DNA from 2 places in the Microbacterium sp. NPDC077184 genome. Region 1 is predicted to be linked to the other one. Evidence: riboswitches for the same ligand, from Rfam matches in the RefSeq annotation. Region 1 holds a riboswitch; the other holds the start of a gene.
The links. A riboswitch is a leader RNA that binds a small molecule or an ion and turns the genes downstream of it on or off. The one in region 1 is predicted to bind thiamine pyrophosphate.
Positions count from the first base shown of each region.

Region 2: another riboswitch for thiamine pyrophosphate. It lies ahead of thiM (hydroxyethylthiazole kinase); the one in region 1 lies ahead of AB0O93_RS15475 (ECF transporter S component).

Region 1 covers NZ_JBFBMM010000010.1:35,851-44,102, forward strand. The annotation lists gene AB0O93_RS15445 (ATP-binding cassette domain-containing protein) at 1-157, opposite strand, end outside; gene AB0O93_RS15450 (enoyl-CoA hydratase/isomerase family protein) at 256-1,317, shown strand; gene AB0O93_RS15455 (LssY C-terminal domain-containing protein) at 1,325-2,173, shown strand; gene AB0O93_RS15460 (hypothetical protein) at 2,170-2,709, shown strand; gene AB0O93_RS15465 (DnaJ domain-containing protein) at 2,722-3,681, shown strand; gene AB0O93_RS15470 (D-alanyl-D-alanine carboxypeptidase) at 3,702-5,114, opposite strand; TPP riboswitch at 5,153-5,262, shown strand; gene AB0O93_RS15475 (ECF transporter S component) at 5,255-5,890, shown strand; gene AB0O93_RS15480 (ATP-binding cassette domain-containing protein) at 5,902-7,359, shown strand; gene AB0O93_RS15485 (energy-coupling factor transporter transmembrane component T) at 7,356-8,144, shown strand; gene AB0O93_RS15490 (SDR family NAD(P)-dependent oxidoreductase) at 8,226-8,252, shown strand, end outside.
Region 2 covers NZ_JBFBMM010000005.1:29,860-38,111, reverse strand. The annotation lists gene AB0O93_RS10470 (bifunctional hydroxymethylpyrimidine kinase/phosphomethylpyrimidine kinase) at 1-1,531, opposite strand, end outside; gene thiE (thiamine phosphate synthase) at 1,528-2,199, opposite strand; gene thiM (hydroxyethylthiazole kinase) at 2,196-3,032, opposite strand; TPP riboswitch at 3,024-3,115, opposite strand; gene AB0O93_RS10455 (hypothetical protein) at 3,484-3,654, shown strand; gene AB0O93_RS10450 (FAD:protein FMN transferase) at 3,782-4,591, opposite strand; gene AB0O93_RS10445 (FMN-binding protein) at 4,588-5,136, opposite strand; gene AB0O93_RS10440 (ferredoxin reductase family protein) at 5,169-6,620, opposite strand; gene AB0O93_RS10435 (hypothetical protein) at 6,637-7,050, opposite strand; gene AB0O93_RS10430 (HAMP domain-containing sensor histidine kinase) at 7,199-8,206, opposite strand; gene AB0O93_RS10425 (response regulator transcription factor) at 8,203-8,252, opposite strand, start outside.

The sequences.
Region 1 (8,252 bases):
GCAACATGCGGAGGGTGGTGGTCTTCCCCGCGCCGTTGGGACCGAGGAAGCCCGTCACCCGTCCGGGTTCGACGCGGGCGGTGAAGTCGGAGACGGCGCGGATGCGGCCGAAGTCTTTCGTGAGTCCGGTGAACTCGAGCGCCAGTGCGTCGGGCATGCCGCGCCTTTCGTCGGTGTCGTCGTTCTGCGGTCAGGTCCTCCCATCCTGTCGGAACGGACGCGGCGATGCAGAAACGCCCCGGTAACGTGTGTGCCGTGACCGACGACGCCGCGCCCACCGTCCTCGCCCGTCCCGCGGGCAGACTCGGGTGGCTGACGCTCAATCGGCCCCGTGCGATCAACGCCCTCGACCTCGAGATGATCCGCGCCCTGCACGCCGCGCTCGACGGGTGGGAGGACGACACCGACATCGAGGCCGTCCTCATCGACGGAGCGGGCGACCGGGGGCTCTGCGCGGGCGGCGACGTGCGCGACCTCGCGGCCCGCATCACCGCGGGACGCCCGGCGGAGGTGGCGCTCTTCTTCCAGGAGGAGTACGCGCTCAACGCCCGCATCGCCGAGTATCCGAAGCCCGTCATCGCGCTCGCCGACGGCATCACGATGGGAGGCGGCATCGGCGTCGCCGGCCACGCGGCGATTCGCATCGTCACCGAGACCTCGCGCCTGGCGATGCCCGAGACCCGGATCGGGTTCACCCCGGACGTCGGCGGTTCGTGGCTGCTCGCCCGCGCGCCGGGCAGGCTCGGGGAGTTCCTCGCGCTCACCGGCGGGACGATGGATGCCGGCGACGCGGTCTACGCCGGATTCGCCGACCACTGCGTGCCCCGCGCGCACCTCGACGCCCTCCGCGAGGCGTTCGAGCGGCGTGCGGATCCGGAGACCCCGACCGAGCTCGTGCTCCTCTTCGACGAGACGCCGGAACCGTCCCGCCTCGCCGCCGCGCGCGTCTGGATCGACGACGCGTTCGCCGCCGACACGGTCCCCGAGATCATCGAGCGGCTCCGGGCGCGCGACGAGGATGCCGCGCACGCCGCCGCCGACACCCTCGAGGAGCTCTCGCCGACGGCGCTGACGGTGACCCTCGCCGCCGTCCGCCGCGCGCGCGAGCTGCCCGACCTCCGTGCGGCGCTCGCTCAGGAGTACGGGCTGGTGATGTGGTTCGCCCACACCCAGCCCGACCTTCCCGAGGGCGTCCGCGCGCAGCTCATCGACAAGGACCGGTCGCCCCGGTGGCAGCCCGCGACGCTCGCGGAGATCGATCCCGGACTCGCGGCATCCGCTCTCGCCTTCGTCCCCGACGAGCCGCTCCGGGGGTGAGGGGACGATGACCCGGACCCGCCGACGGACGTACTCGCTCGGCATCGCCGTCGACTGGTTCTTCTTCGTCTTCGCGGGCCTCGCGGCGGTGTGGCTGGCCTACCTCAGCTTCACCGAGTCGTTCCGCGTGGGGTGGTGGGGGCTGCCGTTCTTCATCGGCTTCTGGGTGCTGCTGGCCTACCTGGTGCTGCCGCGCCTGCACCGGATCCTCACGACCGTCTACGTGCCGGACTACTTCATCGGCCGCACGCGCACGAGCGACGGCCTCCTCGGCGATCCCGTGAACCTCGCCCTCCTCGGCGAGGGCGCGCAGATCGAGCAGGCGATGCGCCGCGCCGGATGGACCAAGGCCGACCCGGTCACCCTCGCGTCGTCGTGGCGGATCATCACCTCGACGCTTCGTCGGCGCAGCTACCACGAGGCTCCGGTGAGCCCGCTGTTCCTGTTCGGGCGGCAGCAGGACTTCGCCTACCAGCAGGAGGTCGACGGCAATCCCGCCCAGCGCCACCACGTGCGGTTCTGGCGGTGCCCGGACGGCTGGCTGCTTCCCGGCGGAACCCGGGTGGACTGGCTCGCGGCGGGCACCTTCGACACGCGCGTGGGCCTGTCGCTGTTCACCCTCCAGGTCACCCACAAGATCGACGCCGACACGGATGTCGAGCGCGACCACATCGTCCGTACCGTGTCGGAGGCCGACCCGCGCGTGCGGGTGGACGTCATCGCCGACTTCGCCACCGGGTACCACTCCCGCAACGGCGGCGGAGACAGCATCCGCACCGACGGGGATCTGCCGATCATCGATGTCCGCGCCGTGACCGGCGACGCGCAGCCGCGCGGTGAGGAGGCGACGTCGTGAGTTCTGCACCCCCTCCGCATGTGCCCGGCAAGCGCCCGGCGTACGAGCCGGGTGCGAGGCTGCTGTCGCCCGTGCGTTACGACCCGGACATGCCGCGCCCGGCGACGACGGTCGCGGGGACGTTCCTGGTGCTGCTCCGCGCGATCGCCGGGGCCTTCGTGCTCCTGGAGCTCGCGCGGGAATGGGACTCCCTCTTCGGCACCGTCACGGCATCCGATGCGGCGCTCAACGATCCGGAGGTCCGCTCGCTCCTCCTCGGCGTCGTGCTCGTCGGCGGCGGAATCCTGGTCCTCGCCGACGCCGTGCTCGGAATCCTGATCTATCGTGGCCATAACTGGCCGCGCGTGCTCGTCATGCTGTTCTCGGTCATCTCCATCAGCACCGTGTTCACCGCGTGGTGGGTGCGGGGCGAGGAGATCACCCTGGACGGGACGTTCCTGTCGCTGAGCCTGGACATCCTGCTGCTGCTCGCGCTGTCGAGCCGCAGCGCGGCGGCTTACGCCCGCCGGAACGAGAGACGACCCGAGAACGACTGAGGAAGGAGCGGGATGTTCGACAGCCCGCTGTCGGCCTCCGCGTACGACGTGCTGGGGGTCGCCCCCGACGTCGACGACGACGCCCTCCGCAAGGCCTACCGCCTGCGACTGCGACAGACCCACCCCGACACCGGCGGTGACGCCGCGACCTTCGTGCAGGTCCAGCGCGCGTGGGAGCTCGTCGGCACCGCCGATGCGCGCGCGGCGTACGACCGCGGGCACGGCTTCGGCTCGAGCGAGGCGCCGGAGTGGTCGGATGCCGCGGGGTCGGCCTCCGATGCCACCTCCTGGCGCGCCCCGCGGGCGGCCTCGCGCGACACCCGTCCGCGCGCCCGCTCGCACGGGCATCCGGGCGGCTGGCGACGCGAACGCTACCTCGACCTCATGCGCGAGTGGGTCGGCCGCGGCGTTCCGCTGGAGGACCCGTACGACCCCGCTCTCGTGCGCACCGCCCCGCACCATCTGCGGCGCCTCCTCGCCGACGCGCTCGCCGAGGAGGCGACCGCCCGCATCGTCGCCGATCTCGGCATGGGGTACACGGTGTGGCACGACGTGATGGCCGAAGGACGCGACGCGGGGCCCGACGACAAGATCGACCACATCGTGCTGGGCCCGAGCGGCCTCTACGGGGTGCTGTCGGAGGACTTCGGCGGACCGGTCGGTGTCCGCCGCGGCGAGATCGTGGGCGACGGTGTGGTGGGCACGCCGATCGCGGACCTCGTCGCGCGCGTGCGCGGCATGGGGCGTGCGGCGGGGGTGCGGTTCCGCGGCGCGATCGTGGTGCTTCCCGATGACGACCTCGATCAGGCGATCACCGAGCTCGGCAAGGTGCGCGGCGTGCCCGTCGCGGTCGTCGCCCGCAGTGCGCTGTCGACGATCCTCCGTCGCGGGCTCACGGGCGCGCGCGCGATGGGCGGCAACGAGGTCTTCGACGCCCGCACGCGGCTGCAGCAGCGCGTCCGCTTCGCCTGAGGTCCGCGCCGGTTCCCGCCTCAGTCGTCGAGGCCGAAGAGCTCGAGCGGGTGGGTGAGGCGCCACCAGGCGCTCGGGGGCTCGATGTCTTCGGCCAGCCGCAGGTCGACGAGGGCGTCGTCGAGCGGACCGTCGACCGAGAGCGCTCCGACGACGTCGCCGGCGGTGCGGGCGTCGCCGAGGTCGTACCGGGTCGACACCGTTCCGGCACCGCCGTTCCACAGGACGACGGCCGCGTCGCTCGCGGTGACGATCGAGACCTCTTCGCCCCATTCCGTGCGGACGAGCCCCGCGACGGTGTCGGCGGTGACGGACGGTCGAGGCTGCAGCTCCTGCTCCAGCTGCGCGTACAGCGCGCGCGAGGCCTCGACCCGTGCGGCGTCGTCGGGCTGACCGAGGACCGCGGCGTACAGCCGGACGGTGGTGTCGCCGGCGACGACATCCTTCGCCGACAGGAGATTCCACGCGTCGAGGGTGCCGGTCTTGATGCCGAGGACGCCGGGGTCGGCGAGGAGTCCGTTGGTGTTCTCCACCCGGCCGGCGCCCGGGAGCTCGACGGCCTGTTTCGCGACGATCTCGGCGACGACCGGGTTCTCCATCGCCTTCTTGGCCAGGGGGATGAGCGACTCGGCCGTCGCGGTGTTGCCGCCGTCGATCCCCGTCGGCTCGACGACGGTCACCCCGGGGATGCCGTGGGTCGACAGCCAGGAGCGCGCCGCCGAGGAGAAGACCTGGTCCGAGGGCCAGATCGTCGACGCGAGACGCTCGGCGTAGTTGTTCGCCGAGCCCACGAGGATGCCCTCGAGCATCTGATACTCGGTGAGCACTCCGTCGATGGGCACGTCGAGGGCGGACTCGCCACGGGCGCGGTAATCCCAGTACTCGAGCATGTCGGTGTAGCCGAAGCGGTACTCCGGTCCCTGCTCCCCCGGCGCGAGGGGCAGCTCGTCGAGGATCATCAGCGCCGTGACCACCTTGGTGATGCTGGCGATGGATGCCGGATCCAGCGACGACGCGAGCGTCCCGTCGATGCCCTCGACGGCGATCGCCGCCGAACCCACTCCCGGCCAGGCCGGGACGGCTGCGACCGAGGCGATCGGCTCGACCTGCACGGGGGCCACTTCCGGTGCCACGGCGTGCAGCGGCCACAGGAGGGTGGTGGCGGCGTAGGCGCCGGCGAGCGCGGCGAACACGCCGACCGGGATGAGGACCCCCGGGCGCAGGATCGAGCGGCGCGGGGCGTCGGCGAGCAGGTCGGGTTCGACCGGGACGAAGGGAGCGGATGCCGTGGCGAAGTCGGTCCGGGTCGACGCGCCCGTCACCCGCTCCGGGTCGACCCACGCCAGCGCCCCCGTCGGGGTCGGGCCCGTCGTCGACGCGACGGTCTCCCGACGGGCGCGACGCGTCGTCGCGGGGGCTTCGTCCACGCTCACCCGGCCAAGATACCGCGCCCGGGCGCCGCTATACTCGAGCGCACAACCACGGGAGTCCGGTGAGCCGGGCTGAGAGGAAGCGAACCACGCTTCGACCGTCGAACCTGATCCGGATCATGCCGGCGCAGGGAGGAGCATCGATGTCTGCATCCACGTCCACGTCCGTCCCCACCTCGACGCCGCCGCGGACCCACCGCTGGCGCGTCGTGGACATCGTCGTCGCCAGCGTCCTCGGCGTCGCGTGCGGACTCGTCTTCCTGCTCTGGAACGTCGCGTACCGCGGTCCGAGCGCCTTCCTCGAACCGCTCCTGCCGGGGCTCCAGGGACTCCTCGACGGACCCTGGCTGTTCGCGGGCGTCCTCGGCGCCCTCATCATCCGCAAGCCCGGCGCGGCGGTGTACACCGAACTCGTCGCGGCGGCCGTGTCGGCCCTCACGCTGGTCGGCAACACGTGGGGGGCGTTCCTCACGCTCGAGGCGGGCCTCATCCAGGGCCTCGGCGCCGAGCTCGTCTTCCTCGCCTTCTTCTACCGCCGCTGGTCGCTGCCGGTCGCCGTCCTCGCGGGGATCGGGGCCGCGCTCTTCGGCGGCGTGAACAACCTCCTGCTCTGGTACGCCGGCGCCGACATCACCTTCGTGGTGGTCTACCTCGTCAGCACGATGATCTCGGGCGCGGTGATCGCCGGTGCCCTGTCGTGGGCGATCGCGCGCGGGCTCGCCGCCACCGGCGCGCTCGACCGGTTCGCGTCGGGTCGCGCGCACCGCACCCGCGTCTGAGCGTGTCGCGGATGCCGGGCGCCGCGGCCGCGGTGCGGGTGCGCGGGTGGGGCTGGCGGCACGCGTCGCGGCGCGCCTGGGCGGTGCGAGGCGTGGACCTGCGGATCGAGCCGGGGGAGCGGGTCCTCCTCCTCGGCGCATCCGGGGCCGGGAAGTCCACGCTCCTCCAGGGGCTCGCGGGTGTCCTCGGCGGTGCCGAGGAGGGCGAGTCCGAGGGGGAGCTGCTCCTCGACGACGTTCCCGCGGAGGCCGCGCGCGGGCGCGCGGGCCTGCTCCTGCAGGATCCCGACGCGCAGGTGATCCTCGCCCGGGTGGGCGACGACATCGCCTTCGGCTGCGAGAACCTCGGCATCCCGCACGACGAGATCTGGCCGCGCGTGCACGCCGCCCGCGACGCCGTGGGGCTGGACGTCCCCTTGGACCGTCCGACGAAGGAGCTCTCCGGCGGTCAGAAGCAGCGGATGGCGCTGGCCGGCGTCCTCGCGATGCGGCCGGGGCTGATCCTGCTCGACGAACCCACCGCCAACCTCGATCCGGACGGGGCCGCGGAGGTGCGCGCCGCGGTCGGTGGACTCCTCGACGCCCATCCGGCGACCCTCGTGGTCGTCGAGCACCGCGTGGAGGTGTGGCTCCCGCTGGTCACGCGCGTGGTCGTCCTCGGTGCGGGCGGCGACGGGGTGATCGCCGACGGGACACCCGACGAGGTCCTGGGCGCCGAGCGCGCGCGGTTGACGGATGCCGGGGTCTGGGTCCCCGCCTCGCCCCCGCCGCACCCCGCTCCTCCCGCGTCGCCGCCCGGTGACGTGCTGCTGCGGGCGCGCGACCTGGCCGTGCAGCGGGTGGCGGGCAGCCCCGTGGCCTCCGGCATCGACCTGGAGGTCCGCGCCGGCGCGGCGCTGGCGATCACCGGGCCGAACGGGTCGGGGAAGTCGACGCTCGGGCTGACGCTCGCGGGGCTGATCGCTCCGGCATCCGGTCTCCTCGAGGCATCCGACGCGCTCGCCGCCGGGGCGGGTCCCACACCGATCCGCTGGCGCTCCCGCCAGCTGCTGACACGGATCGGCACGGTCTTCCAGGATCCCGAGCATCAGCTCCTCGAGCGAACGGTGCGGGGGGAGCTCGAGGTCGGGCCGCGCGCTCTCGGACAGGATGCCGCGGCGCGGGAGGCCGTGGTCGACGAGCTCCTCGCGCGGCTCCGGCTGGATCATCTGGCCGCAGCCAACCCGTACACGCTCTCCGGTGGGGAGAAGCGCCGCCTGACGGTGGCCGCGGCGCTCGCCACGGCGCCCCGGGTGCTGGTCCTCGATGAGCCGACGTTCGGGCAGGACGCGCGGACGTGGGCGGAGATGGTCGCGCTCCTCGCGCGCCTGCGGGACGAGGGGTCCGCGATCGTGACGATCACGCATGACGCCGACGTCGTGCGCGCCCTCCGTGCCACGCGGGTCGAGATCCGCGGAGCGACGCGATGACGCTGGCACCGGATCGGGCGCGCACGAGCACGATGGCGCGGGTGAACCCCGTGGCGAAGCTCGCCGCGACGATGGTGCTCACCGTGCCGCTCGTGCTGACCCTCGACGTCGTCTCGGCCGGCGCGGCGCTCCTCGTCGAGCTGCTCCTGATGCCGTGGGCGGGGCTCCGGTGGGGCGAGTTCTGGCGGCGGACGTGGCTCGTCTGGGCTCTCGCTCCGCTCACCGGCGTGACGATCGCCCTCTACGGGCGGACGAGCGGACAGATCTACGTCGAGTGGCTCGCGGTGCGCGTCAGCGACGGATCGCTCGAGCTGGCCCTCGCGACCACGCTCCGCGTGCTCGCCATCGCCCTGCCGTCGGTCGTGCTGTTCGCGAGCGTCGACCCCACCGATCTCGCCGACGGGCTGTCGCAGATCTGGCGTCTTCCGGCGCGGTTCGTGCTCGGCGCTCTCGCGGGCCTGCGGATGGTCGGCCTCTTCCTCGACGACTGGCGCGCGCTCGAACTCGCCCGCCGCGCGCGCGGCGTTGCCGACCGGGGGCGGCTGCGCCGGTTCCTCGGGATGGCGTTCGCGCTGCTCGTGCTGTCCATCCGTCGCGGGGCGAAGCTCGCCACCGCGATGGAAGCGCGCGGCTTCGGGGCTCCGGGGCCGCGGACGTGGGCGCGGATCTCGACGTTCGGCGGGCGCGAATGGGCGCTCATCGCCGTGGGGGCGGGGATCGCCCTCGTCGCCGTGGCCGCCGCGCTCGCCGTCGGCACGTGGAACTTCATCCTCGGCCCCGGCTGACCCCGATTCCTCGTGAGACGCAGTCCCGCCTAAGCTGACATGTGATGTCGACGCCTCCGGGCGCAGTTCGAAGGAGAACGGATGGACCTCACCTCCTCCGCCGCCCTG
Region 2 (8,252 bases), on a different contig from region 1:
CGTGCCGCTGCCGCGCTGCGGGAGCGAGCGTCTTCCCGGCCTCGGCGAAGAACGCGACTTCGTGGCGCGACGACCGGAGGAACGCCCCGAGCATCGCCGCACGCGTTCCCTCGTCCGCCGCCGCGGCGGCCGTCGTCACGATCTCGATCGCCCGGGCGGTGGATGCCGCGAACGCCGCGTCTCCGTAGGTGTCGAGCCAGGAGCGGTAGGGGTGATCGGCATGGGACAGAGCATGCAGGCGGGTTCCGACATCCTGATACAGCCAGAAGCAGGGCAGCAGCCCCGCGATGAGCACCGCGTAGTCTCCCCGCGCGGCGACGGCGAGCAGATGGTCGAGGTACGCGACCGTGACGGGCGCCGGGGTGACGGCATCCGTTCCCGCGGACTCCCCCAGCCAGCTCTCGTGCAGCTGCATCTCGGCGGCCAGCGCCCCGTGCGCGCCGAGGGCCCAGAACGCCTGCGCCTCCTGGTCGGGGGCTCGTCGGCTGGCCTCCGCGAGCACCCGCGCGTAGTCGCGGAGGTACAGCGCATCCTGGGCGAGGTAGGCCGTGAACTCGTCTCGGGCGAGTGTGCCGTCACCCAGCCCGCGGACGAACGGCAGCGCATCGATCGCGGCACGCTCCGTCGCGATCTCCTCCCACCAGTCGTTCCGCACAGCCTCGGGCGTCGGGCGCGTCGACAGCCCGCCGCGCGCCCAGAGCCCCGCGAAGTGGCTGACCGGGCCGTTCCCGTGCCCGACCTCGAGCTCCGCGCCGTGCCGGATGCTCTCGGCCAGCCATCGCTTGGTCTCCGCCGTCGCCGTCGCCCAGTCCCCCGTTCGCGCGACGCGGGTCGCGAGCGCCGCCGACAGCGAGCACCCGGTGCCGTGCGTGTTCGACGTGTCGATCCGGATGCCGGAGAACTCGACCACGTCGCCGTCGGGAGACACGAGTGCGTCCGGCATCCGCTGTCCGCCGTCCTCACGCCCGAGGTGCCCGCCCTTGGCGAGCACGCACACGCCGTGCCGGTCGGCGACGCGCGCCGCCTGCGCGAGCACCTCGTCCCAGCCCGTCGCCACCGGCTCCCCCGCAAGGATCGCGAGCTCCGGAATGTTCGGCGTCACCAGGTCGACCCGCGCGACGAGCGCCCGCAGCGCCTCCTCGGCTTCGCGGTCGAGCAGGCGATCGCCGCTCGTGGCGATCATGACCGGGTCCAGCACGACCACCGGCGGACGCACCCGCACGAGCCACTCCTCGACCGCGTGGATCACCTCGACCGTGCCGAGCATCCCGATCTTCACGGCGTCGATCGCGACGTCGTCCGAGACGGCATCCAGCTGCTGGGCGAGGAATTCCACGGGCGGCATATGGACCGCGCGCACCCCACGCGTGTTCTGCGCGACGAGCGCGGTGACCACCGCCATGCCGTATCCGCCGTTCGCGGCGATGCTCTTGAGATCGGCCTGGACGCCCGCCCCGCCGGTCGGGTCCGTCCCCGCGACGCTCAGCACCCGCGGCACGGCCCGCGGCACGACCCGCAGCCGCCCGCTCATTCGCCGACCTCCCACGCACGCCGAAGTTCTCGGGCAGCGGATGCCGGATCCGCCGCCGCGCACACCGCCGACACCACCGCGGCACCGGCTGCCCCGGCGGCTCGCAGCCGCGGCAGATCGGCGGCGGTCACGCCCCCGATCGCGACGGACGGCATGGCGACGGATGCCGCGAGCTCGGCGAACCGCGCATGCCCGAGCGGTGCGGGCGCATCCTTCTTCGTCTGCGTGACGTGGAGCGCGCCGATCCCGACGTAGTCGATGCGCGCCGGGCTCGACGCGGCCTCGGCAAGCTGTGCCGGAGTCGCGGCGCTGAGTCCGAGCACGGTGTCGTCGCCGATGAGTTCCCGCACGACCGGCGCCGGCAGATCGGACTGGCCGACGTGCACGCCGTGGGCGCGGCCGGCGAACCCGCGCGGGAACGCCCGGCGCGCGGCGAGGTAGACGTCGACGCGGTCGTTGACGAGCAGCGCGACCTCGTCGGGCAGCGCCTCGGCGAGGCGGACGACGGTGTCGAGGAACGCCGCCGCGGCGGCATCCTTCTCCCGCACCTGCACCGCGGTGACTCCGCCGCGCGCGGCGGCGACGGCGACGTCGACGAGGTCGTGCCCGGCACCCGTCGCCTGACGTGTGTCGGTGACGAGGTAGACCGAGAGGTCGAGGCGGGTCATGCGGGCGACTCCCCGGTCGCGTCGATCGAGATGACCGCCGCGCGGCGGAGCGCATCGCCGTCGACCTCGGCGAGCGCGTCGAGGAACCCCACCGCGAAGCTGCCGGGACCGCTCGCCCGCGCCGCGGCGCGCTGCGCGGCGACCGTGTACACCGTGATCGCAGCGACGGTGGTGGCGAGACGGTCGTCATTGACGGCCGCGAAGGCCGCCATGACCGCGCCGAGCGCGCAGCCGCCGCCCGTGACCTGCGTCAGGAGCGGAGTGCCGTTGGAGATCCGAACGCTCTCGCGTCCGTCGGTCACGAGGTCGACCGGGCCAGAGACCGCGACGATGCCGCCGGTCCGGAGGGCGAGGGCGCGGGCGTGCGGCTCGGCGGCGGCGAGGTCGTCGGCGGCGTCGACGCCGCGCCCGCCCACCCCGGCACCGCCGACCGCGATGATCTCGGAGGCGTTCCCCCGGACGATCGTCGGACCGGCATCCCGCAGCTCGAAGCCGAGCGGCGTCCGCACCGGAAGCGCGCCGACGGCGACCGGGTCGAGGACCCACGGGGTCCCGGCATCCGTCGCCGATGTCACCGCCTCCCGCATCGCGGTGCGTTGCTCGGCGGTCGGCGTCCCGAGGTTGACGAGGAGCCCCGAGGCGATGGCCGCGAAGGGCCCCGCCTCGTCGGGGATGTCGACCATCGCGGCCGACGCCCCGAGGGCGAGCAGCGCGTTCGCGGTGAAATTCACCACGACGCTGTTGGTGATGCAGTGCACAAGGGGCGCGGATCTCCGCACCTCCTGCAGCGCATCGACGGAGAACTCGAGCAGGTGCTGTGGCGTGCGCGTCATGCGCGACATCCCTTCGCTAGTACGAACTAGATCAGGTTCGACGGGTGTCATCTCAGCCCCGTGGGGCACCCCGTGTCACGTGTGCGCTCCACCCTACCGAGGCCCGGATGCCGGGGGTCGGCCGGCCGGTCCGGCCGGTCCGGAGCCGCAGCGCGGTGAAAGCGCGGGGAGATTCGGTCGTGTCGGCGGCGTGTCGCGGCCGGAGACGTCGATTTCTCCCCGGGGTTTCACGAGGTGCGGCCGAGACCGCCTCGACCGGCGTCCTCTGCGGCGCGCCGAGGCGGCCTCTACTGCCGCGTCGTTCTCGGCCGTTTCCGGTCAAGAACGCGGCATATCCGGGGCCCGGCACCCGGCCGCACGGCCCGAAACGGCCGCTCACCCCGCGTTCTTCACCGCGTGGACCGGCGCACGGCCCCTGGCCCCGCGGGCCACACCGGGTTACTCTCGCGGCATGTCCTCCAACCCGCGCCGGCCGTCGCTGTTCGCCCGCATCCGGCAGTTCTTCCGGCCGGCGACCGAGACCTACGACTCGCGCCGCTCGGGCGGCGCCGAGGCGGGCACGCCCCAGCCGCACCACGACCCCGCCACCGACCAGCGCCGCGGATACGGCGTCTGGGGCTGACACCGGGGCGCCGCCAGAGACCCCGCGGTGAAACCCCGGGGCGAATCAGGCCCGCACCCCGGTCTCAGACGCTGAATCCGCCGATTTCTCCCCACGGTTTCACGCGCAGCCGCGCGCACGCCGCCCCTCACGCGGCGGCGGGTGAGGTCTGCACCTCGATCCCGCCGAGGAAGCGCCGCACCCTTCCGTCCGGACTCACCACGACCCCCGACGCTTCCGGGATCCGCCCCGCCCAGGACAGGTCCTCGATCCCCGCGACCACCGCGGCGGTGGCGAACACGTCGGCGCGGGTGAGACTGTCGGCGATCACCGTCGCCGACGCCGCCCCCGTCGCGGGCGCTCCCGTGCGCGGGTCGACGATGTGCGCGCCCCGCTCCGCGGTTCCGGATGTCGCGACGGCACCGTTGCGCACCGGAACCGTCGCGATCACCCGGCCGGCATCCGCGGGATCGACGATGCCGACGTTCCACGTCCAGTCCGCGCCGTCCGCCGCGAAGAGCTGCATGTCGCCGCCGACGGTGAGACCCGCAGCCTGCACCCGCCCCGGCTCGTCGAGCAGCGGAGCGAGCCACATCCTCGCCGCGCGTTCGACGGCCCATCCCTTCACGAGACCGGTCGGATCGAACTCCCCCGCGAACTCGGCGCGGAAGAGGCCGCCCGTGTCGCGCTCGGCCGCGGCGCACGCCGCGACGACCTTGGCGTAGAGGGGGTCGGCGTCCCAGACCGCGAGCTCGCCCCGCGCGATGCGACGGAGGTCGGAGTCGTCGCGGTACGTCGAGAAGACCCGATCCGCCCGCCGCAGCTCGGTCATGCATCCGCGAACGACGTCTGCGAAGGCGACCGGCGCGAGGTCGCCGATGACGTGGATGCTCGCAGTGCTTCCCATGACCGGAGCGGCATGCACGTGGCGCGGCGGCCGCCGCCGGGCGGCGGTCATGCCCGCGCCTCATCGAGCGCGCTCTGCAGCGACCGCGTGTAGCCGTCGCTCGTGTACGTCGCGCCGGACACCATGTGGATCTCGGCGGACTGCGCGTCGATCGTCTCGGACACGAGCACCGGCAGCGCGCGCTCGTTGATCTGGCGGTCGCGCGAATTCCCCGACGGATACTGCGGCACCTGCACATCGGTGATCTGCCCGCCCGCCACCGTGATCTGCACCTGGACCGGGCCGTAGCGTGTGCCCGCCGTGGTGCCGGTGTAGGTGCCGTCCGTGAACCCGCTGCTCGTCGACGCGGATGCCGCGTCCGACGCTCCCGCCCCCGTATCGGTCGCGGCCCCCGACCCTGTCGCGGCCGCCGACCCCGACGCCGTCGCGGACGCCGAACCGGTCCCGCCCGACCCCGCGGCGGCCGCGGCATCCGTTCCGGCCGTGCTCGCGGAATCGAGCGCGGCCGCCGGAGCCTCGACGTGCGACGTGCGGTACCCGAAGAGCAGCACCAGGCCGCTCAGGGTGACCAGGATGCTGTAGACGATCTTCTTCATGATGCGCTCCTCGAAGGACGATCGGATGCCGATCAGATGCTGAACGATTCGGTGTGGATGCGCGCCCGCGGGACCCCGGCGGCGCGGAGGTCGGCGACGACGGAGTCCATCCATCCCGCCGGTCCGCAGACGTAGGCGTCGTACTCCTGCAGGTCGGGTGCGAGGTGGCGCAGCGCCTCGCGTCCGCTCCACCGCGCGTGCGTGGCGGGGAGCCAGGTCGATTCGGATGCCGCGCGCCGGCCGATCAGCGGCACGTGGCGCAAGCCCCGCTCTCGCACCAGCCGCGTGATCGCGTCGGAACGCAACGCCGCGCCCGCCGTGGAATCCCGGGTGATCAGCGTCGCGGCGCCGGGGGCGTACGCCTCTCCCTTGAGAAGCGACACGAGCGGCGCGACTCCCGCGCCGGCTCCGATCATCAGCAGCTTCGGGGTGGTGCGCGCCTCGCCGGTGAGGTGTCCGTACGGGCCCTCGATGAGCACCCGCGTCCCGGGCCGCAGCCGCGCGAGGCGCGCGGTGCCGTCGCCGACGACGTGGGCCGAGATCGACAGACGGTCCGCGGTCGGCGCGGCCGAGAGCGAGAACGGGTGCCCGCGCGTCCAGCCGGGGCCGTCCAGGAACCGCCACACGAAGAACTGCCCGGCGCGCGCCCGCAGCCGCCCCAGCGCCCGCCCCTGCATGTGGACCGTGATGCCGGCATCCCCGTCCCGCTCGACATCCGTCACACGGATGCCGTGACGCAGTGATCGTGCCAGCGGCAGACCGATCCGGAAGATGAGCACCGCCGCCGCGGCCGCGGCCCACAGCGTCCACCAGTAGACGGCGGCTGCGGGAAGGGCGGTGAAGTCGGCGCCGGTCCACAGCTGGTGCGGCAGGGCGAGGCCGACGCCGATGTAGGCGTACAGGTGCAGGAGGTGCCACGACTCGTAGCGGAGTCGACGACGCGCGCGACGGATCGAGGTGACGGTCACCCCGACGATGAGGAGGGTGCCGATGGTCGCGAGGAGCATGCCCGGGTAGTCCCAGACGAACTCCCACAGCTGCGCGAGCGGGTCGATCCCCGCCGCGGCGGCGTAACCGGCCACGAGGAGTCCGATGTGGGCGAGCATCAGCCAGAACGACCAGAAGCCCGTCGTGCGGTGTGCGCGGGTGAGGGCGTCGCGGCCGAATCCGCGCTCGAACAGTGGCACGCGGGCCATGAGGAGCACCTGGTACAGCAGGAGATTCGACGCAACGAGGCCGGTGAGACGCCCGAGGCTGTTCAATGCCTCGGCGCCGCCGCCGCCCACCGCGTCGACGCCGCCGCCGACGACCCAGAGCAGGGCGACGAACAGGCTCGTGGCCCAGAGGAACAGCACCGCGCCGAGGTTCCAGGCGGCGACGGTCCGTCGCCGCGCGGCCAGGGGAACGGATGCCGGCAGCGCCGGCGACGCGGGCGACGCGGTCGGGGCGGTCGGGGCGGTCGGGGCGAGGGTCGTCGCGGTCATGGTGTCTCCCCGATCTCTACGACGCGTCGCCGTCGTCATCGATGTCGCCGTCGTCATCGGGGCCGCCGGCACGGTCTCCGTCGTGGTCACCGAACGGACGGGCGTCGTCGTCGTGCGGTCGCTGCCCCGGACCCCCGATGCCGTCGTCACCCGGTCGATCGAATCCCTCACCGATCGACCCCGCGGATCCGCTCGCAACGGAGACACCCCACCCGCCGGCGAATCCGATCCCGAGGAGGAGCGCCCCCGCGACGGACGCGGCGGTGATCAGCTGCCACCGAGGTCGCGTCGAGCGCGACGGGACGGGGCCCGCGGGGGTCGTGGACGTTGCGGGGGCCGCGGCGGTCACCGCATCGCCGGGGTCCGCGGGCAGCGGATCGTGCGGCGGCGACGCCGGAGCGGTCGGGGTGTCATCGGGTGTGTGTGCCATGACGTCCACGGTGTCCGGCAGCTCCCAAGATCACTCAAAGAAAGCCGGGCTCACAGCGAACGCAGGGGTTCACCTGGCGAATCGCTCAGCCGCGAGCCGCGAAACGCGAGCCGCGGCGAGACGCGGCGCGGCGGGGCGGGCGCGAGGATCAGCGCGCCGCGGGGAGCGTCAGCAGGAACGTGCTGCCGGCGGGCGAGGTCGATTCCAGCGCGATCGATCCGCCGAACCGGCCGGCGATGTCGCGGACGAGCGCGAGACCCAGCCCGTGCCCGCCCGACTGCACCGCCCCGGCATCCGCTCGGGCGAAGCGATCGAAGATGCGGTCGGGATCGATCCCGGTGATCCCCGGTCCGCTGTCGGCGACGCGGATCTCCACCGCGGCGCCCGTCCCGGTAGCGCGGACATCGACCGCCGATCCCGCGGGAGCGTACTTGAGCGCGTTGTCGATGAGGGCCGACAGAGCGCGGATCACGGCGACCCGATCCGCGGCGACGGCGAGACCGTCCGCGACCTCCGCCGCGAGCGTCACCCCGCGCTCCTCGGCGCGCGGGGCGAGCAACGACAGCGCATCCTGGATCGCCGGCCCCACGTCGGTGCGCACCGCGCCCACCCCCACCCGGGCTCCGGCCGACTCGGCCGACAGCAGCAGATCCGAGAGGACGGCATCCATCGCCTCGGTGTCTTTGCGGAGATCGGCGAGCACCGCGGCGACATCGCCCCCGCGCTCGGCACGGTGCTGCGCGAGCTGCACGCGACTGGACAGGGTCGTCAGCGGCGTGCGGAGCTCGTGACTCGCATCGGCGACGAACGTCCGCTGCACCTCGAGCGCCTCCGCGAGGGGCTGGGCGGCGCGGCGGGCGACGTACCAGCCGATGACGGCGAGAACGACCACGCCGATCACCCCGAGCAGGATCGACAGGGGGATCGCATCGTCGAGATCGATCACGCGGCCGCCACGCTCGCTGTGCTCCTCGAACTCCCCGCCCGGCAGGCGCGGCTCCTCGCGGGAGGTCGCGAACAGGCCGGCAACGGTCACCGTGGTGAGGATCGCAACCACCGCCGCCGACGCGAGCCCCACCCACAGCCCCGCGCGCAGCGCCGCGCGCTGCACCCGCCGCCGATCGGCCTCGATCGCGGCATCCGTTCGCCCGGTCATCGCGGATCCCCGGCCCGGTACCCGCGAGCTCGGACGGTCTCGATGA